Regions from separate parts of the Bacillus sp. N12A5 genome, predicted to be linked through region 1. Evidence: a T-box and tRNA genes for the amino acid it is inferred to sense, from the RefSeq annotation. Region 1 holds a T-box; the other holds one or more tRNA genes.
What was found. A T-box is a leader RNA that pairs with one kind of tRNA and senses whether it is charged. The one in region 1 lies ahead of valS (valine--tRNA ligase), so its partner is inferred to be a tRNA-Val.

Region 1 (10,134 bases):
GAAACGAAGGAACCTCAAACAAAGGAAAGTGATAATTCTCTTTATTTAACAAAACTCTTTACGAGGGAAGAGGATGAGTTTTCGAGAATGAAAATATGCATTGTTCAGCAGGAAGACACGATCGAACGTTTATGCGAACGGTACGATATTACCTCCCAGCAGCTGATCAGAATGAATTCCTTAGCGTTGGACGATGAATTGAAAGCAGGACAGATCCTTTATATTCCTCAATATAACAACAGCCATGCGTAAGCCGTAAGCGATCGGAAAATGTGGTGAATGGAATGGAAGATACCCAATCGGTTCTTCAGGAATACGGGCTGACTGCTCAATTTATTGAGCCTGTCAGTCCTCTTGTGTGGAAAGTGTATACAGACTACGGCGTATTTGCCCTGAAAAAATTGAAATCGGCCCGCAGCAAACAGTTTACCGATCATATGGTGGCGATTGAGGAAAAAGGTTTCCGTTCATTTGTTCCCGTTTACAGAACAAATAACGGTGAATTTTTCTCAGGTGGCATACGATCAGGGGATTCCTATTATTTAATGCCTTGGCTCCAATTTGACCAGGAGGAAGAACGGGATCAGAAACATGCATATTTATTTAGAGAAACAGCCCGTCTTCACGAGAGAACCGCTCAGGAAATAAAGGTCAGACGAGATGACATTGAACGTTATTACGGACAAACGAAAAAAAAGTGGGAAGATGATAAAATTCTTTACGAACAGTTTGTAGACAGTGCAGAGAAGGAATGGTATCTATCCCCTTTTGAACTCCAGGCCGTAACCTATTTTTCAGAAACCATATCCGCTGTAAACTTTGCGCTGGAGCGGTTGGAGGACTGGTATGAGTCAGCTAAAGAACAAAGCGTTTCAAGGGTTGTGATGAACCACGGCAGCCTGTCTATCCACCATTTTCTGTATAATGATGCAGGAACCGGGTATTTCACGAATTTCGAAAGAGCGTCTGTCGGGCCGCCGCAAAACGACTTGCTCGGCTTTTATACAAAAATGTTCAAAGGCTTTCCGAAAGCTTGTCCTGAGTGTGTCGAATGGTTTTATGCATACACGAAATCATTTCCATTGCGTGAAGCGGAAGTCAGTCTTTTTCTCAGCTATATGGCATATCCTGCAGCCATGTACAAGGTGTTGAACCGTTATCAAACCGGGAAGAGACAGCATGAAAAAGATGAATGTACGCAATTATTAAAGGCTTACTGGCAAATGAAAAATATTGAGCCGTTTGTAATGAAAATTCATCAGATTGAACAAGAGAAAAAATTTCAGGCTGAAAACGAGTCCACGTCTTAATGGCGCGGACTTGTTTGTTTATATCCAGTCTAAATGAAGGGCGCAAGCTAACAAGATCAGGATTGCGAGCAGCAAAACATCAAAGGTTGTCGGAAAGAAAATGGTTCTGATCCCTTGAAAAATTGTAATGGGGATAATCACTTGCGCGGATACAAGCCGAATTTGCCTGACCCACGGCGGCAGGGAATAAGAGCTGAATCGTTTCTTCAAGGTGCATCCTCCTCTACGCATTTACAAGCATCATATGTAAACTTGGGCAATAGGTGCCTGCCCCTCTGTATAGAAAGCGGTGTTTTTGGAAAAGATGATTGACGAATCAAAAACACTTTTACTATAATAAAGAACATAAATAATGTATATAATGAGCTGATAAATACACCTGCTTAGAACGGGAAGAGTACAAAAAAGACGCATGCAGAGAGAGAAGCCGTTTGCTGAAAGGCTTCTTATGTTGTCTGATTGGAAGGTCGCCCGGGAGCATAATTTCTTGAAAGAAGAGTAGAGAAATTCGGGAAACACCCGTTATCCGTTGTAAGTGCATGAACTGATAGAGTTCATGAAAAAAGGTGGTACCGCGAAAGAGCTTTTCGTCCTTTTACAGGGATGAAGAGCTCTTTTTTCGTTCTCAGCCATTTTTAAACATGCTGGAGGGTTATCATGGAAACGAATGAACAAACAATGCCGACGAAATACGATCCGGCAGCGGTTGAAAAAGACCGATATGATTTTTGGCTAAAAGGCAAATTTTTTGAAGCGGGCAGCGACCAGACAAAAGAGCCATATTCTGTTGTCATTCCGCCGCCAAACGTAACAGGAAGACTTCACCTTGGCCACGCGTGGGACACGACGCTGCAAGATATCGTAACAAGAATGAAACGCATGCAGGGTTATGACGTGCTGTGGCTTCCTGGTATGGACCACGCTGGAATTGCGACACAGGCGAAAGTGGAAGCGAAACTTCGTGAGGAAGGCAAATCCCGCTACGATCTGGGACGCGAGAAATTCCTCGAAGAAACGTGGAAGTGGAAGGAAGAATATGCTGACTTCATTCGCAGCCAGTGGGCGAAATTAGGGCTTGGCCTTGATTATTCCCGTGAACGCTTTACGCTGGATGAAGGCTTAAGCAAAGCGGTTCGCGAAGTTTTCGTAAAGCTTTATGAAAAAGGCCTGATCTACAGAGGCGAATATATTATTAACTGGGACCCTGCGACAAAAACAGCTCTATCCGACATTGAGGTTATTTATAAGGATGTTCAGGGCGCGTTTTATCATATGAGCTATCCGCTCGCTGACGGATCAGGCTCAATTGAAATAGCGACGACACGTCCTGAAACAATGCTCGGTGATACAGCCGTTGCCGTTCACCCTGAAGATGAGCGCTATAAGCACCTGATCGGAAAAACGGTAATCCTGCCGATTACAAATCGTGAAATTCCGATTGTCGGTGATGACTACGTTGATATGGAATTTGGCTCAGGTGCAGTGAAAATTACGCCTGCTCATGATCCGAACGACTTCGAGCTTGGCAACCGCCACAATTTAGAGCGCATTCTTGTCATGAATGAAGACGGAACGATGAATGAAAATGCCCTGCAATATCAAGGCATGGATCGTTTTGAATGCCGCAAAAAGCTAGTGAAAGATTTACAGGAGGCGGGAGTTCTCTTCAAAATCGAGGATCATATGCACTCCGTCGGCCATAGTGAGCGAAGCGGGGCTGTTGTTGAGCCTTACCTTTCTACACAATGGTTTGTGCGCATGCAGCCGCTTGCTGATGCAGCGATTGAGTTGCAAAAGAAAGAGGAAAAAGTCAACTTTGTGCCTGACCGTTTTGAAAAAACGTATTTACATTGGATGGAAAACATCCGCGACTGGTGTATTTCCCGTCAATTATGGTGGGGCCACCGCATTCCAGCCTGGTATCATAAAGAAACAGGCGAGTTATATGTCGGGCTTGAAGCGCCTGAGGACAGCGAAAATTGGGAGCAGGATACAGACGTGCTGGATACATGGTTCAGTTCTGCGCTCTGGCCGTTCTCCACTATGGGCTGGCCTGATGTAACAGCTGAAGACTTTAAACGCTACTATCCGACTGACGTTCTTGTTACAGGGTACGACATCATTTTCTTCTGGGTGTCACGCATGATTTTCCAAGGCATTGAATTTACAGATGAGCGCCCGTTCAAAGATGTTTTAATCCATGGCTTAATTCGTGACGAGCAGGGCCGGAAAATGAGTAAATCTCTTGGAAACGGTGTCGATCCGATGGACGTCATTGACAAGTACGGAGCTGATTCTCTTCGTTATTTCCTTGCGACTGGTAGCTCTCCTGGACAGGATTTGCGCTTCAGCTATGAAAAAGTGGAATCGACTTGGAATTTTGCCAATAAAATTTGGAATGCCTCCCGTTTTGCATTAATGAACATGGATGGCATGACATACGATGAGCTTGATCTGTCAGGCGAAAAATCAGTAGCTGACAAGTGGATTTTAACGCGATTAAATGAAACGATCGAGCATGTGACCCAGCTCGCTGACCGATATGAATTTGGTGAAGTCGGACGCCATTTATATAACTTTATTTGGGATGATTTCTGTGACTGGTATATTGAAATGGCGAAGCTTCCGCTTTACGGGGAAGACGAAGCGGCTAAGAAAACAACCCGTTCTATCCTTGCTTACGTACTGGATCAAACGATGCGCCTGCTCCACCCGTTTATGCCGTTCTTAACGGAAGAAATTTGGCAACACCTTCCTCACCAAGGGGAATCGATTACAGTAAGCCAATGGCCTGTTGTGGTGCCGGAGCATACTGATACTGAAGCGGCAGCTGACATGAAGCTTCTTGTTGAGCTGATCCGTTCCGTGCGTAATATCCGCAGTGAAGTCAATACGCCAATGAGCAAGCAGGTTGAACTGTATATTAAAACAAGCACAGATGAAATAGCAGCCCGCCTCGAAGCGAACCGTTCATATGTTGAACGCTTTACGAATCCGAGCGTGCTTAAAATCGGCACCGATATCGAGGCTGTTGATAAAGCGATGACAGCCGTTGTCTCAGGAGCAGAGGTTATTCTTCCGCTAGAAGGCTTAATCAATATTGATGAAGAAATTGCCCGTCTGCAAAAAGAATTCGATAAGCTGACGAAAGAAGTCGAGCGTGTTCAAAAGAAACTTGGAAATGAAGGATTTATGAAAAAAGCGCCTGCGCACGTAATTGATGAAGAACGTGAAAAAGAAAAAGATTATGTGGCAAAGCGTGACGCTGTTCAAAAACGAATGGCTGAGCTAAAGGGTTAATGAAAAGCCGGGGCGGTTTCTAGGGAAACCGCCTTGCCTTATAAAAGAGGGGATTATCATTGTTTACTGCATATGAAGAAGCGCGCAGCTGGATCCACGGCCGGCTGAAATTCGGAGTGAAGCCCGGTCTCGGCCGAATGGAGCAGCTGATGGCGCGGTTAGGCCATCCTGAAAAGAAAATCCGCGCGTTCCACGTAGCAGGAACAAACGGTAAAGGATCAACTGTTGCTTTTATTCGTACTATGCTGCAAGAAGCCGGATATACGGTTGGCACGTTTACGTCACCTTATATCATTACGTTTAATGAACGGATCAGCGTAAACGGGACACCGATTTCAGATGAAGAATGGACAACACTCGTCAATCAGGTTAAACCGCACGTTGAAGCGCTTGATCAAACGGACTGCGGCCAGCCGACAGAATTTGAGATAATGACGGCTTGTGCATTTTTATATTTTGCCGAGTTTCATAAGGTCGATTTTGTTATTTTTGAAACTGGTCTGGGCGGAAGATTTGACTCTACAAATGTAGTTGAACCGCTCTTAACAGTTATTACAAGCATCGGACACGACCATATGAACATTTTGGGTAATACCATTGAAGAAATTGCCGGGCAAAAGGCCGGAATTATAAAAGAAGGTATTCCTATCATTACAGCTGTTACCCAGCCGGAAGCCTTACAGGTCATTCGTCATGAAGCTGAACGACATGCTGCGCCGTTCCAGTCATTGCATGATACATGTGTGATTTTCAATGAAGAGGCTCTGCCTGCCGGAGAACAGTTTTCATTCAAAACGGGCGAGAAGTGCTATGAAGATATTCGGACATCTCTGATTGGCACACATCAAAGACAAAATGCGGCTTTATCCATTTTGGCTGCTGAATGGCTCAATAGGGAGAATATTGCCCGTATCAGTGATGAAGCGTTAAGAAGCGGGCTGGTAAAGGCTGCTTGGCCGGGACGGTTAGAGCTTGTTCAGGAACATCCGCTGGTATACTTAGATGGTGCGCATAACGAGGAAGGCGTTGAAAAGCTGGTGGAAACGATGAAGCAGCGTTTTCCTGATACCCGCATTTCTGTGGTGTTTAGTGCATTAAAGGACAAACCGTATCACGATATGATTAAGAAATTGGAAACCATATCGCATGCGATTCATTTTGCTTCTTTTGATTTTCCGCGTGCTGCTCTTGCAAAAGATCTCTATGAGGCAAGTGAAATCAGCAATAAAAGCTGGAGTGAAGATCCTGATGATGTGATCGAATTCATAGAAAGCAAAAAAGGCTCAAATAACATTGTCCTTATTACCGGATCACTTTACTTTATTTCTGATATCCGCAAAAGATTACAATAAACGCGTCCAGCCCCGGCAGTATGAAAAATGAGATTCTGCCGGGGTTTTTATATGTAAAATGAAATAGTTTCGATTAGAGTTCAGGCCTCTCACTCTGCTACAATCCAAACCAGAATCTACAGTGAGTAAAGGTGTGTTGTGTATGCTTCCCGCTCTCTTTATCCTCGGGCTTATTCTTGGCTCATTTTATTATACGGCCGGGTGCCGTATCCCCTTACAGATATCCGTTGTCACACCCCGTTCGGCATGTTCGTTTTGCCGGCAGACATTAACCCCGGCAGAATTAATCCCCATCCTGTCATTCCTTCTCCAAAAAGGCAAATGTAAAAGCTGCGGGCACAGAATTTCTTTTATGTATCCTGCGGCAGAGCTTGTGACAGCGTGTCTATTTACAGCTGCCGGAATACGCTTTGGCACGTCTTCAGAACTATTTCCCGCCGTCGTGTTTATTTCTCTTCTCATTATAGTTACAGTGACAGATATTCATTTTATGCTGATTCCAAATCGAATATTGATCTTTTTTCTCCCCATTTTGGCCGCTGCAAGACTGATTTCTCCGCTTGATTCCTGGTATACAGGCCTGTTAGGTGCAGCCGCCGGATTTCTTTTTCTGGCCTTAATGGCTGCAATTACCCATGGCGGAATAGGGGGAGGAGATATTAAATTATTTGCGGTAATTGGTTTTATGCTCGGTGTGAAAATGCTGGCAGCTGCCTTCTTCTTTTCTGTTTTGATAGGTGCATTATATGGAGCTGCAGCTGTCCTGACCGGAAGGCTAGCCAAAAGTCAGCCGCTTCCCTTTGCCCCTGCAATTGCGGCAGGGAGCATTTTGGCCTATCTATACGGTGACTCTATCGTTTCTTTTTATATCAAACTGGCATTGGGCTGACTGCTGAAAAATTTGACGAACGTTTTTTGGACAAGACGACAAAAGTCTTGTTCTTTTTTTTTTCGCCTGTGCTAAAGTGTGTAGCATGAAAAGCCGACAAGAACGGTCAAACAAATGAAGGGAGGAAGCGGAATTGAAAAAAAGGAAGAATAAAAAAAACAGTAAAGCCGCAGAAAAAGCCCTCAAGGTGACGATTAATGGAAAAGAAGAGACGGTATACGAAAAGGAGACGCCTGAGACTGAGACGGATAAGAGCATGACATTTTCGAATTGGGAGGAAAAGAGAAAGGCTGAACAGGAGATTGCGGCATCCCATGAGCATCCTGACGAAGATGAATTTAATTGGGATTCCGAGGAGGACAAGGTGTTTAAAGAGGATCCAAAAGTCGTTCCGCCCTATCAAAAGAATAAAACAAATGTGTATTCAAAAGGAAAGTCCGGATCGGCCAAACCGGTAAAAAGGGTGGCGGCAACAATTGCCTTTGCGGCAGTCATCGGCACTGGATTAGGGTTATTCGCGTTGAATATCTCTGGCAATAAAGAAGCGTCTGCCCCGGCATCTTTAGATGATTCACTGGGCAGCCCAACAGCAAAAGCCGGAGATACATCTGCTGATAAACAAAGCTCAGGCGCAGAAAAACAGGCGGCACATACTGAAGGTACATATAAAACGTATGCTGTGCAGGCCGGAAAATTTTCAAATGAAAAGGGTGCTGAAACGTTAACAGAACAACTGACAGAAAAAGGTTATTCCGCCGTGTCACTGTCAAAGGATGACGGGTATACGTATGTCATCGCAGGCTTAGCCAGTGATAAGGACGTGTCACAGCAGTTAGGGCAGCTTTTAATCGACAGCGATTTTGAAGCATGGGGTGGCAAGGAGCTTTCCTTATCAATAGAGTCAGATATGACAGATTCCTTCAAGGAAACAGCGGAGCTTGCAGCAAAGGCGATTCTCGGAGAAGATATTACAAGAGCGAGTGTAGAGAAAATAGAAAAGTCACTCGGTAAAACAGAAGCGTCTGAAACAGGGGAGAAAAAAGCGATTTTACAGGCTTTAAAGGAATTAGAGGACCCAAGCGCTGAAGCCGGGTGGAAGGCTCAGCAGGAGCTGTTAGCCGTCGTTAAATAAGAGAAAGTGCCTGAGCCTTTGTCCTTTAGTGACAGGCTTTTTTTTATTTTGTCATGAAAAAGTTATTTTTCTGAAATTGTGACAAGCCTCGTGATTTGGTAGGATAAACGAGTATCTTTTTTTCTTAAGCAAACCCTGAAAGGATGACGGACATGAAAAAGCCGCTAATACTTGCATCACAATCTCCGCGCAGGAAAGAACTCCTCGATCTTCTCCAGCTGCCCTACTCCATTATTGTCAGTGAAGTAGAGGAAAAATTAAATCGAAACTTTTCACCTGAAGAAAACGTCCAATGGTTGGCAAAACAAAAAGCTAAGGCTGTAGCTGATCTGCATCCGCATGCAATCGTCATCGGCGCTGATACAATGGTATGCCTGGACGGCGAATGTCTTGGCAAACCGCAGGATCCAGAAGAAGCTGCTACCATGCTGCGGAGGCTTTCAGGCCGAAGTCACTCAGTAATAACCGCGGTCAGCATTCAAGCTGAAAATCACAGCGAGACTTTTTATGATAGAACAGAAGTTACGTTTTGGTCCCTCAGTGAAGAAGAGATTTGGACGTATATTGAAACAAAAGAGCCGATGGATAAAGCAGGTGCATACGGCATCCAAGGAAGAGGCGCGCTTTTTGTAAAGAAAATAGACGGAGATTATTATTCAGTCATGGGTCTTCCTATATCAAAAACGATGAGAGCTCTTCGCCATTTTGATATAAAGGCATGACGGTTCTATAAACGGGAAGGGAAAGAAAAGGAGTGCTTGGTCATACACGATCTGCCATTAAAACTCAGAGATTTCCCAACGAAAGAAAAGCCAAGAGAGCGGCTTTTGAAAGTCGGAGCCGAGAACTTGGCGAATCATGAACTTTTGGCTATATTATTGCGGACAGGGACTAAACACGAATCTGTTTTGGACCTGTCAAACCGGCTGCTGCGCTCATTTGACGGGCTGCGTCTGCTCAAGGAAGCATCGGTTGAAGAGCTGTCAAGCATCCCGGGAATCGGCATGGTAAAAGCGATTCAAATACTGGCGGCAGTTGAGCTTGGAAGCCGGATTCATAAATTAGCCAACGAAGAACATTTCGTTATTCGCTCCCCGGAAGACGGCGCTAATCTTGTCATGGAGGATATGCGTTTTTTAACCCAGGAGCATTTTGTCTGTTTATACTTAAATACAAAAAACCAAGTCATCCATAAACGCACCGTATTTATCGGAAGCCTGAATTCATCTATTGTCCACCCGCGAGAGGTGTTTAAAGAAGCGTTTAAACGATCTGCCGCTTCCTTTATCTGTGTTCATAATCATCCTTCTGGAGATCCGACGCCGAGCAGGGAAGATATTGAAGTGACAAGACGGCTGTTTGAATGCGGAAATCTGATTGGCATCGAGCTGCTTGACCATTTGGTGATAGGCGACAAAAAATTTGTGAGTTTAAAGGAAAAAGGATATTTGTAACACTTTTTTTTTCGTCGAATTAAGCTATAATAGAGTTTATGAGTTTTTCCCTTTAGGGTATTTTTGCTTTAAGAAAGGAAGATACATACATATGTTTGGAATTGGTGCAAGAGACCTTGGTATAGATCTTGGAACTGCGAATACGCTTGTTTTTGTAAAAGGAAAAGGAATTGTTGTGAGAGAGCCGTCAGTTGTCGCTTTGCAAACGGATACGAAGTCGATTGTTGCTGTCGGAAATGATGCGAAAAATATGATCGGACGGACACCGGGTAACGTTGTCGCTCTTCGCCCGATGAAAGACGGCGTTATTGCTGATTATGAAACAACGGCTACGATGATGAAATATTACATCAATCAGGCCATAAAAAATAAAGGCATGTTTGCCAGAAAACCATATGTGATGGTATGTGTTCCATCAGGCATTACAGCTGTTGAGGAACGTGCTGTTATTGATGCGACAAGACAGGCCGGAGCGCGTGACGCTTATCCGATTGAAGAGCCGTTTGCCGCAGCAATCGGTGCCAATCTGCCAGTTTGGGAACCGACTGGAAGCATGGTTGTTGATATCGGGGGCGGAACGACAGAAGTTGCGATTATTTCCCTCGGAGGCATTGTAACGTCTCAATCAATCCGTGTAGCCGGTGATGAGATGGATGATGCGATTATCAACTACATCAGAAAAACGTACAACCTGATG
Region 2 (10,134 bases), on a different contig from region 1:
AATTTCAAGGGGACTTTCAATCGTCCCCTCCTACATGTTTTTTGGAAGATCATGCGATTTCTCTTTGTTCAAGGAGTCACCCCCTTGGTTTGAAGAAATCCTTACGGCTGTGATCTGTATACTCAGCCGGGAGGCATCCGCCGAAAATTCGATAACCTCCATCCTCGTCAACTAAGCCTTTTTCCGGGCGCTTAGTTCGGGCGCTATAATTATAGATGAAACAATAATCCCGTCTTTTCTTCCTCAGAGAAAATAAGAACAAGACAAGCTTGATTTTACAGCATGTTCCATGAACGGTCAATTGTTTTTTAAACAACTTTGCCGCATGTTTCACAATTATCATATGTAAGCCTCGCTTGTCTTGTTCGCTCTCTGTTAATAGACTTCGTTATTCCAATCCCATTTCTGACCGGACGACTTCAGCAATGCGATTGACATATTCATCGCACAGCTCTTTCGTCTTCGCTTCAGCCATGACACGGACAAGCGGTTCAGTGCCTGAAGGGCGAACCAAAATCCGGCCGTCGCCGTTCATTTCTTTTTCAACTTCAGAAATAACAGCTTTTACTTTTTCGTTTTCTTCAACTTTATATTTATCAGTTACTCTTACATTCACTAACAGCTGCGGGAACTTCTGCATTTCTGCTGCAAGCTCTGACAGTGGCTTGCCTGTCGCTTTCAATGTGTTCATCAGCATAATTGCAGACAATAACCCGTCCCCTGTCGTGTTGTAATCAAGGAATATTAGATGCCCTGACTGCTCTCCGCCGACATTGTAGCCGTCTTTTTTCATCGCTTCTACTACGTAGCGGTCGCCGACAGCTGTCTGTACGCTTTTGATGCCTTCTTTTTCGAGTGCCTTATAGAAGCCAAGGTTGCTCATCACGGTTGAAACCACTGTATCATCCTTTAATCGGCCCTCCGATTTTAGGTGTTTTGAGCATATGTACATGATTTGGTCGCCGTCAACAATATTTCCTTTTTCATCGACCGCAATCAGGCGGTCGCCGTCACCGTCGAACGCAAGGCCGAGATCAGCGTTTTTCTCTTTGACAAACGCGCTGAGCGCTTCCGGATGAGTTGATCCAACGCCGTCATTAATGTTTAATCCGTTCGGAGAAGTTCCCATTGTTGAAACATCTGCATCTAAATCAGCAAACAGGTGTGTTGCCAAGGACGAAGTTGCGCCATGAGCGCAGTCAAGCGCCACATGAATGCCTGTGAAATCTTCATCAGCTGTCTGTTTTAAGAATTGCAGGTATTTTTGGCCGCCTTCAAAATAGTCGTTTACAAGCCCTAGATCGGCTCCGACCGGTCTTGGCAGCTTATCCTCCGGTTCATCCATCAGGCGCTCAATTTCAGCCTCCTGTTCATCAGAAAGCTTAAATCCGTCTCCGCCGAAGAACTTGATTCCGTTATCCTGCACTGGGTTATGAGAAGCAGAAATCATGACGCCTGCCTCTGCATCCATCGCTTTTGTTAAATAGGAGACACCAGGTGTTGAAATGACACCCAGACGCATGACTTCAGCGCCAATGGATAAAAGTCCGGCGACAAGGGCTCCCTCCAGCATATGGCCGGAGATCCGTGTATCGCGGCCTATCAGCACTTTTGGACGTTGTTTGTCTTTTGTGAGCACATAACCGCCGAAACGTCCGACTTTAAAGGCCAGCTCAGGTGTAAGCTCACTATTGGCGACACCTCTTACACCGTCTGTTCCAAAATACTTGCCCATATTATAATCGCTCCTTTTTATTCCGATGAAGATTGTGAATCCGCAGTGGATTCGTCCTCATCCTGATCTTGGTTTTGATCTTTATTTTCGTCTTGTTTTTGATCATTGCTGTCTTTATCAGTGTTCGTTGTATCTTCTTGCTGCTTGTTATCTTGATCATTTGTTTGCTGCTTATCTGTGTCATCCTGGTTTCCAGATGTATTGCTGCTGTTATCATTAGTCGATGTATTGCTTTTTTTGGACGTCAGCTTAATTTTGGCGTTTTTCTGCCCCAAAGACCAGGTTACATTCTGTGGTCCGTTTACTTCAAGCTTCACGCTATGCTCACCGTCATCTAAATCTGAAACATTCACATACAATTCAATATCTGATTTTTTCAGTTTTTTTATGTTGGCGGGAGAGCCTTTAGCTGTCACGTCTATCGCTTGTGTTTCCGGATCAAGAAAATCAATGTTTTGCGAGCTGCCCAGCCCTACAGTCTTAATAGGGACATTCTCAAACTTCTGATCCGCTTCACTATCCACTTCAATATGCAAAGTCACTTTTGACGGCGAGATCTTTTTGACGCCGTCAGGAAGCGGGATATCTGCCTCGATATCGGAATCCTTGGTGATCTTGCTTAAATCTAAGCTGACGCCGTCAATAAATTCAAGAGAATCCAACACATCCTGCGAGCCGTAAACTGTTACCTCGCTGGGGCTGGATTCTATATTTGCTATGCTGACACCGTCAGGAAGGCTTCCTGTCCGTTCAATTTTAAAGGGCACTTTTTTACTCGGGCTTGTCACCGGGACGGTAATCTTGATGACCGAGGGCTCCACATCGACAGGAAGCGCGTTTCCATCTTTATCATAGACAGTCACTTTCGCTTCCTTTTCAATCGTTTCATCTGCGTTTTCCAGGTTCACTGAAGCTTTGACAAGTGAAATATTATCGATCACATTTTTAGATCCTGTAATCTGCACATTTTTCGGACTGACAATCGGCTGCTCCGGAGAATAGCCTTTTTTCATTTTGCTTTTATTGTAGTATTCCACCTCTACGGGAAAGCTTTTGGTCGTCCGTTCTTGAATGGTTACTGTCGTAACAGACGGGTTGATTGAGATTGTCAGCCCATCCGACACATTTTTGGCCTTAAGCTCGACCTTATGTGTGCCGGTTTTCAAATGTTCCATATCGGCATATATTTCGAAGTTCTTGGTCTGCCTAGCCTTTTTCACGGCGCTTGTCGAACCTTTTATCGTGACATTTACCGTTTGCGGTACACCTGTCACGACGTAATTTTCGTCATCATAATACGCTTTGACCGGAATATCGGTCAGTGTTGCTTCATCAGTTGTTGATGTCGGAAAGAAAGATTCACCCGGTTTTTTCGGAGTCGGTGCTTGATTGCTGTTAACCGCCACATAAAGCAAGAGCGCGAAAAGCAGCGCAATGATTTTCACAGCCCAGCGGTTGTTTAAGAATTTATCCATTTTTCTTGCCCCTCCAATACCAGCGGTTAGAAGAAGTGTCTCTGGTGTTTTTCTTAAACTCGGCTTCAAGCATTTCTTTCAGTGCTTCTTCCGTCAGCTCTCTGTGAAGGTCGCCGTTCTTCGCCACACTGACGCCGCCGGTCTCTTCAGACACAATAATCGTCAAACTGTCCGTTACTTCACTGATGCCGACAGCCGCTCTGTGCCGCGTACCCAGTTCTTTTGAAATAAACGGGCTCTCCGAAAGCGGCAGATAACAGGCTGCAGCGGCAATTTCATTATTCTTCATAATCACCGCACCGTCATGAAGCGGGGTGTTCGGAATAAAAATATTGATCAGCAGCTCAGAGCTGACTTTGGCATTCAATGGGATGCCGGTCTCAATATAATCTCCCATTCCGGTATCCCGCTCAATGGTCAGCAGGGCGCCTATACGGCGTTTTGCCATATAATTAATCGCTTTTGCAATGGCCTCAATCGTTTTCTGCTGCGCTTCCTCTACAGGCGTGCCGCTCCTTGAAAAAAAGCGGCCGCGGCCAAGCTGTTCAAGCGCTCTTCTCAGCTCAGGCTGAAAGATAATAATAATTGCTAAAAATCCCCATGTTATCGCTTGGTCCATCAGCCATTGAAGTGTGCTGAGGCCCAAATATTGGCTGGCCATACGGACAAGCACGATCACGACAATTCCTTTTAACAGCTGAACCGCTTTCGTGCCGCGTATCACCATAATCAGTTTATATATCACATACCAAACAAGGAGAATATCAACGGCATTGCCGAGGTACTGCAAAAAAGGGATATCCTCAAAAGCCATTTCCTCGTCCTCCAAGAATTCAGTCATTTCGTAATGTTTGTTTTACGTGTTACGCATATGTACTTTACATAGCGAGCCCATTATACCACATTTCGATTTAGCAAGTGAAATGTGCCAGCCCTTTCAGCACGCAAAAAAAAGAGCAAAGCGCTGATACGCTTTACTCTTTTCCGTTCGGATCTAATGCACTAAATACACTTTTCCCCGCAGACTTCATTTTGTACCATGTCCAGTCGAATAACTCATTGATTTCTTCAATCTGACCGGTGACTTGTCCAGCAGAGGCCATATACTTTTCGCCGTTTACGACGGTTACATCCCCGTCTATTTTTCCTTTAATAATCAGCTTGCCGTTTTTGACAGTGACATCACCTTTGACCGTCTCACCTTCAGGCACGATCACAGTATTGTTATGCACCACAAGATTCGGCTGCTTGGACACGCTGAAATTGTGGTCATTATGCCAGCTGTTTAAAAAACCTCCGCCCATCAAAATGATGAATACCGCAGCAGCTGCGATAACGGGATGGGATCTGAACCATCTTTTCACAGAAGCTCTTTTCTTCTCCTTAGGCAATTTCGCCATGACGTTAGCGGTAAAATTCGCGGGGGCTTCAACATGCGATGTGCTCCGGACGAGCGCTATGGATTTTTCCATCTCATAAAAATGCTTTTTGCATTTCTCGCATGTCTCAAGATGTTCCTTTAATACCTGTTCATCTTTTGGAGGGATATCTCCATCAAGATGCATATGCATAAGCTGCACAATTTGTTCTGGACAGCCCATTTCATCACCCCACTTAAAGATCCCTTAATTGTTTTCTAAGAGCCTCTCTGCCTCTGTGAATCCGCGTTTTTACAGTTCCCACAGGGATGTTCAGAATCTCGCCAATTTCAATTAGTGAGAGTTCGTCAATATACTTTAATACGATGACTGTTCTGTATTTGTCAGGAAGCTTTAAAATTTTCTGCTGTATCGTGTTAGAGAGCTCCAGCGACACAACAGCATCTTCAGGCAAAACCCCATCTGCGGCGATTTGTGAATACATCGTCAAGCCTTCCGTACCAGCCACCTCTGCATCGAGGTAATAATCAGGCTTCTTTTTGCGAATGCGATCAATGGTCAAATTGGTTGCGATTCGATAAAGCCAAGTTGAAAATTTCCGGTTAATATCAAAACTGTCGATATTAACGTACGCTCTGATGAAAGCCTCCTGTGCAATATCCTCCGCCTCATGCACATTGCCAAGCATACGGTAGCAAAGCTGATAAATTTTATCCTTGTAAATATCTACGATGTCCGCAAATGCATTTTGGTCGCCTTTTTTGACTTGCTTAATTCTCTTTTTAATCATCATTTCCATATTTATCTAACCTCTGCCTTCACCGGTCTGTATGTATACGAGCTTCGTTTCAAAAGGTTTCAACTTTTTTATAAAATAAGTTTATCAAATTTTTGGCAGGGTGTAGATGGTAATTCGTGAATAAACTACCTTAACATATTTTTAAAATTACTATACAGACTGAACAGTTAGAAGTTGGAATGATTTTAAAAAGAAAAAAAGACACCTTTTGATCAAAGGTGTCTGTGACTGGGCTAGCTGGATTCGAACCAACGCATGACGGAGTCAAAGTCCGTTGCCTTACCGCTTGGCTATAGCCCAATAATGGTGGAGGGGGGCAGATTCGAACTGCCGAACCCTGAGGGAGCGGATTTACAGTCCGCCGCGTTTAGCCACTTCGCTACCCCTCCATATTCATGTAAGAAAAGAGTGCCGGCAAGAGGACTTGAACCCCCAACCTACTGATTACAAGTCAGTTGCTCTACCAATTGAGCTACACCGGCAAGATGGTGGAGGATGACGGGCTCGAACCGCCGACCCTCTGCTTGTAAGGCAGATGCTCTCCCAGCTGAGCTAATCCTCCAAATGGTGACCCGTACGGGATTCGAACCCGTGTTACCGCCGTGAAAGGGCGGTGTCTTAACCGCTTGACCAACGGGCCGTTTGTGTTCTCGTCGAGCTGACAAAAGTTATTATATACAGGTTACCACCCCTTTGTAAAGAGAAAAATTAAATTTTTTATTTTCAAACTTTTTAACTCCTTTTTTAACTGAAAAAGCCCCCCAACATTTATCATTTCTTTTATGATAGAGACAAGCGAATCAAGAGAGGAGAAACCAAGATGATGCTAGTCAGCTCTTGCCTTGGCGGCATTGAATGCAGATACAACGGCTCTCATGCCGCATCAGAGAAAATCAGAAAACTTCTCGATGAAAATAAAGCCATCATGGCTTGCCCTGAGCTTCTCGGCGGCTTCTCAACTCCCCGTGAACCTGCGGAAATCATCGGAGGCACCGGCGAGGATGTTCTCAATGGAACCGCGAAAACATTAGCTTACGCAAAAGAAATCAATGCCTCTGCCGTCATATTAAAAGAAAACAGTCCATCGTGCGGAAGCAGGTTTATCTATAACGGCACATTCTCCGGCCAAAAAATCACCGGCAGCGGAGTGACCGCCGCACTGTTAAAACGAGCGGGCTACCGCGTTATTTCAGAAAACCAGCTAGATGACATAATGTAAGGAGGGCACAACATGACTCAAGACATTTCTTTATCCTTCTATAGGCCTGAACACTTGCAGGAGCTTCAATCATTCACGCTAACCAACGATGACAAACGCTTTACCTCCCTCCCAAAAGAGGTGCTGACTCAGGCCCTTGGCATACAGGACCGGTATCCGGTTGTCATCTTAAAAGACGATCTGCCAGTCGGTTTTTTTATTTTACACACTTCAAAAGAAACGCTTGCTCCCTATTCTAACAACCCATTTGCTTTACTGCTCAGTTCCCTGTCATTAAATGCTATGCATCACGGAAAAGGCTATGCCAAAAAAGCAATGCTTCAGCTTCCCTCTTTTGTGAGCGGTTATTTTCCATGGTGCGATGAAATCATCTTGGCCGTCAATCACCTAAACTCACGAGCAAAGCACCTTTATATGAAAAGCGGGTTCCTTGATAAAGGCCGGCGAAGAATCGGGCCTCTCGGAGAACAGCTGATTCTTCATTATTTCTTATAGGCCCAAATGAAATAAAATTTCAAAAACGAAAAAACATAGTTGAAATATCATAACAGAAATGAATATACTGAATATTGAAATATATTATGTTAAAACAGGGGGCATCCTCATGTCAGAACCATTACATCTTCACCGTCTTACAACGGAATCACGCAATAGCCAAACAACAGAAATCCACAAAGCAAACACGCTCGGCATCCTCAAGATGATCAACAACGAAGATATGAAAGTCGCAGCCGCCGTTCAGCAGGTTCTCCCCGATATCAAAATAGCCGTAGATTGCGCCTGCGACTCGTTTCAAAATGGAGGCCGGCTCATATATACAGGCGCCGGCACTAGCGGCAGACTCGGTGTGATGGATGCCGTTGAATGTCCTCCCACCTACAGCGTAAACCCAGATCAGGTCATCGGTATCATGGCTGGAGGCCCCAACGCATTTTTGCAGGCAGCAGAGGGGATTGAGGACAGTGAAGAAGCCGGAGCTGAGGATCTAAAAAACATACAGCTCACTCCAAACGACACTGTCATTGCCATTGCAGCAAGCGGACGCACACCTTATGCCGCAGGCGCCCTAACATACGCCCGCAAAGTCGGAGCACATACCATCGCCCTTACCTGTAATGAAAACTCCGCCATCAGTAAGGATGCGGATCACAGCATTGAGGTTGTCGTCGGGCCTGAGGCCATTACAGGATCAACACGTATGAAAGCCGCAACCGCTCATAAAATGATTCTAAACATGATATCCACGGCAGTCATGGTCAAAATCGGCAAGGTTTACGAAAACTTGATGGTAGACGTTAACGTCAGCAACAAAAAATTAAAAGAACGCGCCATCAGCATCATCCAAAGTCTCACAAACGCTTCATACGACACAGCAAGAAACACATTAGAACAAGCCAATCAACACGTTAAAACGGCAATCGTCATGCTCAAAACAAGCACAGATCAGGAAAAGGCTAAGGCATTGCTTGATGAAGCAAACGGTTTTATAGACACGGCAATCGAATATTACCATTTAAGATAAGGAGAGACCGGGAATGGCAACAGGCGGATTAGCAATCATCCAATCAATGAAGCACAAGCTCCCTCCATCTGAGCGTAAACTTGCAGATTACATCCTAACCCAGCCCCACAAAGCAATCGAAAGCACTGTCAGTGAAATCAGCGCCTTAGCCAATTCAAGTGACGCTGCCGTCATCAGACTCTGCAAATCACTTGGGCTAAAAGGCTTTCAAGATCTAAAAATGAGAATAGCAGGGGATCTGGCAAAGCCCTCCTTACAAGGCTACCGGGACATTGCGCCCCACGAACCGCTGCCCTCCATTTCTGAAAAAGCGGCCGGAAATGCCATTCAAGCCATTCAGGATACGTCAGACCTGATGGACTACAAAGAGCTTGAACGAGCGGTTTCTCTGCTTCTCAAAGCTCATACCGTGCATTTTATCGGTGTCGGCGCTTCCGGTATTGTTGCCAAGGACGTCCAGCAAAAGTGGCTTCGTATTCATAAACCAGCAACTGCATTCACAGATACTCATCTTGTGGCATCTTTAATCGCAAACGCGGATAAGGAAGACATCGTATTCGCCATTTCATTTTCAGGAGAGACGCAGGAAATTATTGAACTGCTCGCCATGGCTAAGGAAAAAGGAATCACAACGATCAGCCTCACACAATTCAGTCAAACATCCGTCTCCGCGCTCGCTGATGTCCCATTGTACACAGCACATTCCAATGAAGCCCTGCTTCGAAGTGCAGCCACTTCCTCCCGTCTCGCCCAGCTTTTTATGATTGATGTTTTGTTTCTAGGTATGGCAGCCGAGCAATATGAAGAAACAACCGGCTACATTGATAAAACAAGAGCAGCCATACAATCTATGCGGAAAAAATAAGGCATCTTGAAGGGGAGGGGTTTTGATGAGCAAAGAAAATAACTACCAGCATCTCGCAAAGAAAATCCTTGAGCTATGCGGAGGAAAATCCAATATTTCTTCATATACGCATTGCATGACACGCCTGCGTATTACGCCTTACGATGGGAGTAAAACAGATGTTCAGGCTTTAAGAGAGCTCGACGGCGTACTAGGGGTTGTTGAGGCTGAAACCTTACAAATTATCCTCGGCACAGGAGTCGTCAATCATGTCACAGCCGCTTTCTCAAAGCTCGTGTCAGCAGAAGAGGGTGTCAATGTTACAGAAGCAGCCGCTAAAAAGAAGGCCGATATCAACCGAAAAAACGCCACTCCTTTTAAACTTTTTTTACGTAAAATTGCCAGCATCTTTATCCCTCTTATTCCTGCACTCGTCGCTTCCGGTTTAATTACTGGGATTACCAAAGCAATTATTCAAGCCGGATGGCTCTCTGCAGAATCACAAATTGCTGTTATCCTGACAGTCATCGGATCAGGGTTATTCACATATCTCGGCATCCTTGTCGGTATCAACGCATCGAAAGAATTTGGCGGGACACCTGCTCTTGGGGCTCTGGCCGGGATCTTGATTATAAATCCGGAGATTGCAAAGATCAGTTTATTCGGAGAAGAGCTTCTTCCGGGCAGGGGAGGTCTGATCGGAGTTCTATTCGCAGCTATATTCATTGCTTACACTGAACGATTTATCCGCCGTTTTATTCCTCAATCACTCGATATCATTGTCACCCCAACCGTCTCACTGTTAATCACCGGAATCGTCACTTATGTCGTATTTATGCCTTTAGGCGGCTTCATTTCTGATGCCATTACATCCGGTCTTCAGTCCATCTTGGACATCGGCGGTATCGCTGCAGGCTTTATTCTGGGCGCAACCTTCCTTCCTCTCGTCGTGACTGGACTGCATCAAGGCTTGACGCCAGTGCACATGGAACTGATCAATTCAATCGGCAATGATCCTCTGCTCCCTATTTTGGCTATGGGAGGCGCAGGACAGGTAGGCGCGGCCTTTGCCATCTTTATGAAAACGAAAAAAACTACATTGAGAAAAGCAATCGCAGGAGGTCTTCCGTCGGGGCTGCTCGGCATTGGTGAACCGCTTAT

Region 2: it has a tRNA-Val gene. The T-box ahead of valS (valine--tRNA ligase) is inferred to sense a tRNA for this amino acid. The anticodon was not compared.

What each region holds. Positions count from the first base shown of each region.
Region 1 is NZ_JALAMR010000008.1:285,055-295,188, forward strand. It holds gene MOC09_RS10770 (LysM peptidoglycan-binding domain-containing protein) at 1-252, shown strand, start outside; gene cotN (spore coat protein CotN) at 285-1,310, shown strand; gene MOC09_RS10780 (hypothetical protein) at 1,329-1,520, opposite strand; T-box leader at 1,686-1,908, shown strand; gene valS (valine--tRNA ligase) at 1,968-4,610, shown strand; gene MOC09_RS10790 (bifunctional folylpolyglutamate synthase/dihydrofolate synthase) at 4,670-5,962, shown strand; gene MOC09_RS10795 (prepilin peptidase) at 6,105-6,851, shown strand; gene MOC09_RS10800 (SPOR domain-containing protein) at 6,985-7,983, shown strand; gene MOC09_RS10805 (Maf family nucleotide pyrophosphatase) at 8,136-8,705, shown strand; gene radC (RadC family protein) at 8,742-9,437, shown strand; gene mreB (cell shape-determining protein MreB) at 9,529-10,134, shown strand, end outside.
Region 2 is NZ_JALAMR010000001.1:33,829-43,962, forward strand. It holds gene glmM (phosphoglucosamine mutase) at 389-1,735, opposite strand; gene cdaR (CdaA regulatory protein CdaR) at 1,753-3,210, opposite strand; gene cdaA (diadenylate cyclase CdaA) at 3,203-4,024, opposite strand; gene rsiW (anti-sigma-W factor RsiW) at 4,185-4,811, opposite strand; gene sigW (RNA polymerase sigma factor SigW) at 4,825-5,388, opposite strand; tRNA gene MOC09_RS00200 (tRNA-Gln) at 5,617-5,688, opposite strand; tRNA gene MOC09_RS00205 (tRNA-Tyr) at 5,693-5,777, opposite strand; tRNA gene MOC09_RS00210 (tRNA-Thr) at 5,798-5,870, opposite strand; tRNA gene MOC09_RS00215 (tRNA-Val) at 5,875-5,950, opposite strand; tRNA gene MOC09_RS00220 (tRNA-Glu) at 5,954-6,028, opposite strand; gene MOC09_RS00225 (DUF523 domain-containing protein) at 6,209-6,607, shown strand; gene MOC09_RS00230 (GNAT family N-acetyltransferase) at 6,620-7,102, shown strand; gene murQ (N-acetylmuramic acid 6-phosphate etherase) at 7,212-8,129, shown strand; gene MOC09_RS00240 (MurR/RpiR family transcriptional regulator) at 8,143-8,994, shown strand; gene MOC09_RS00245 (PTS transporter subunit EIIC) at 9,020-10,134, shown strand, end outside.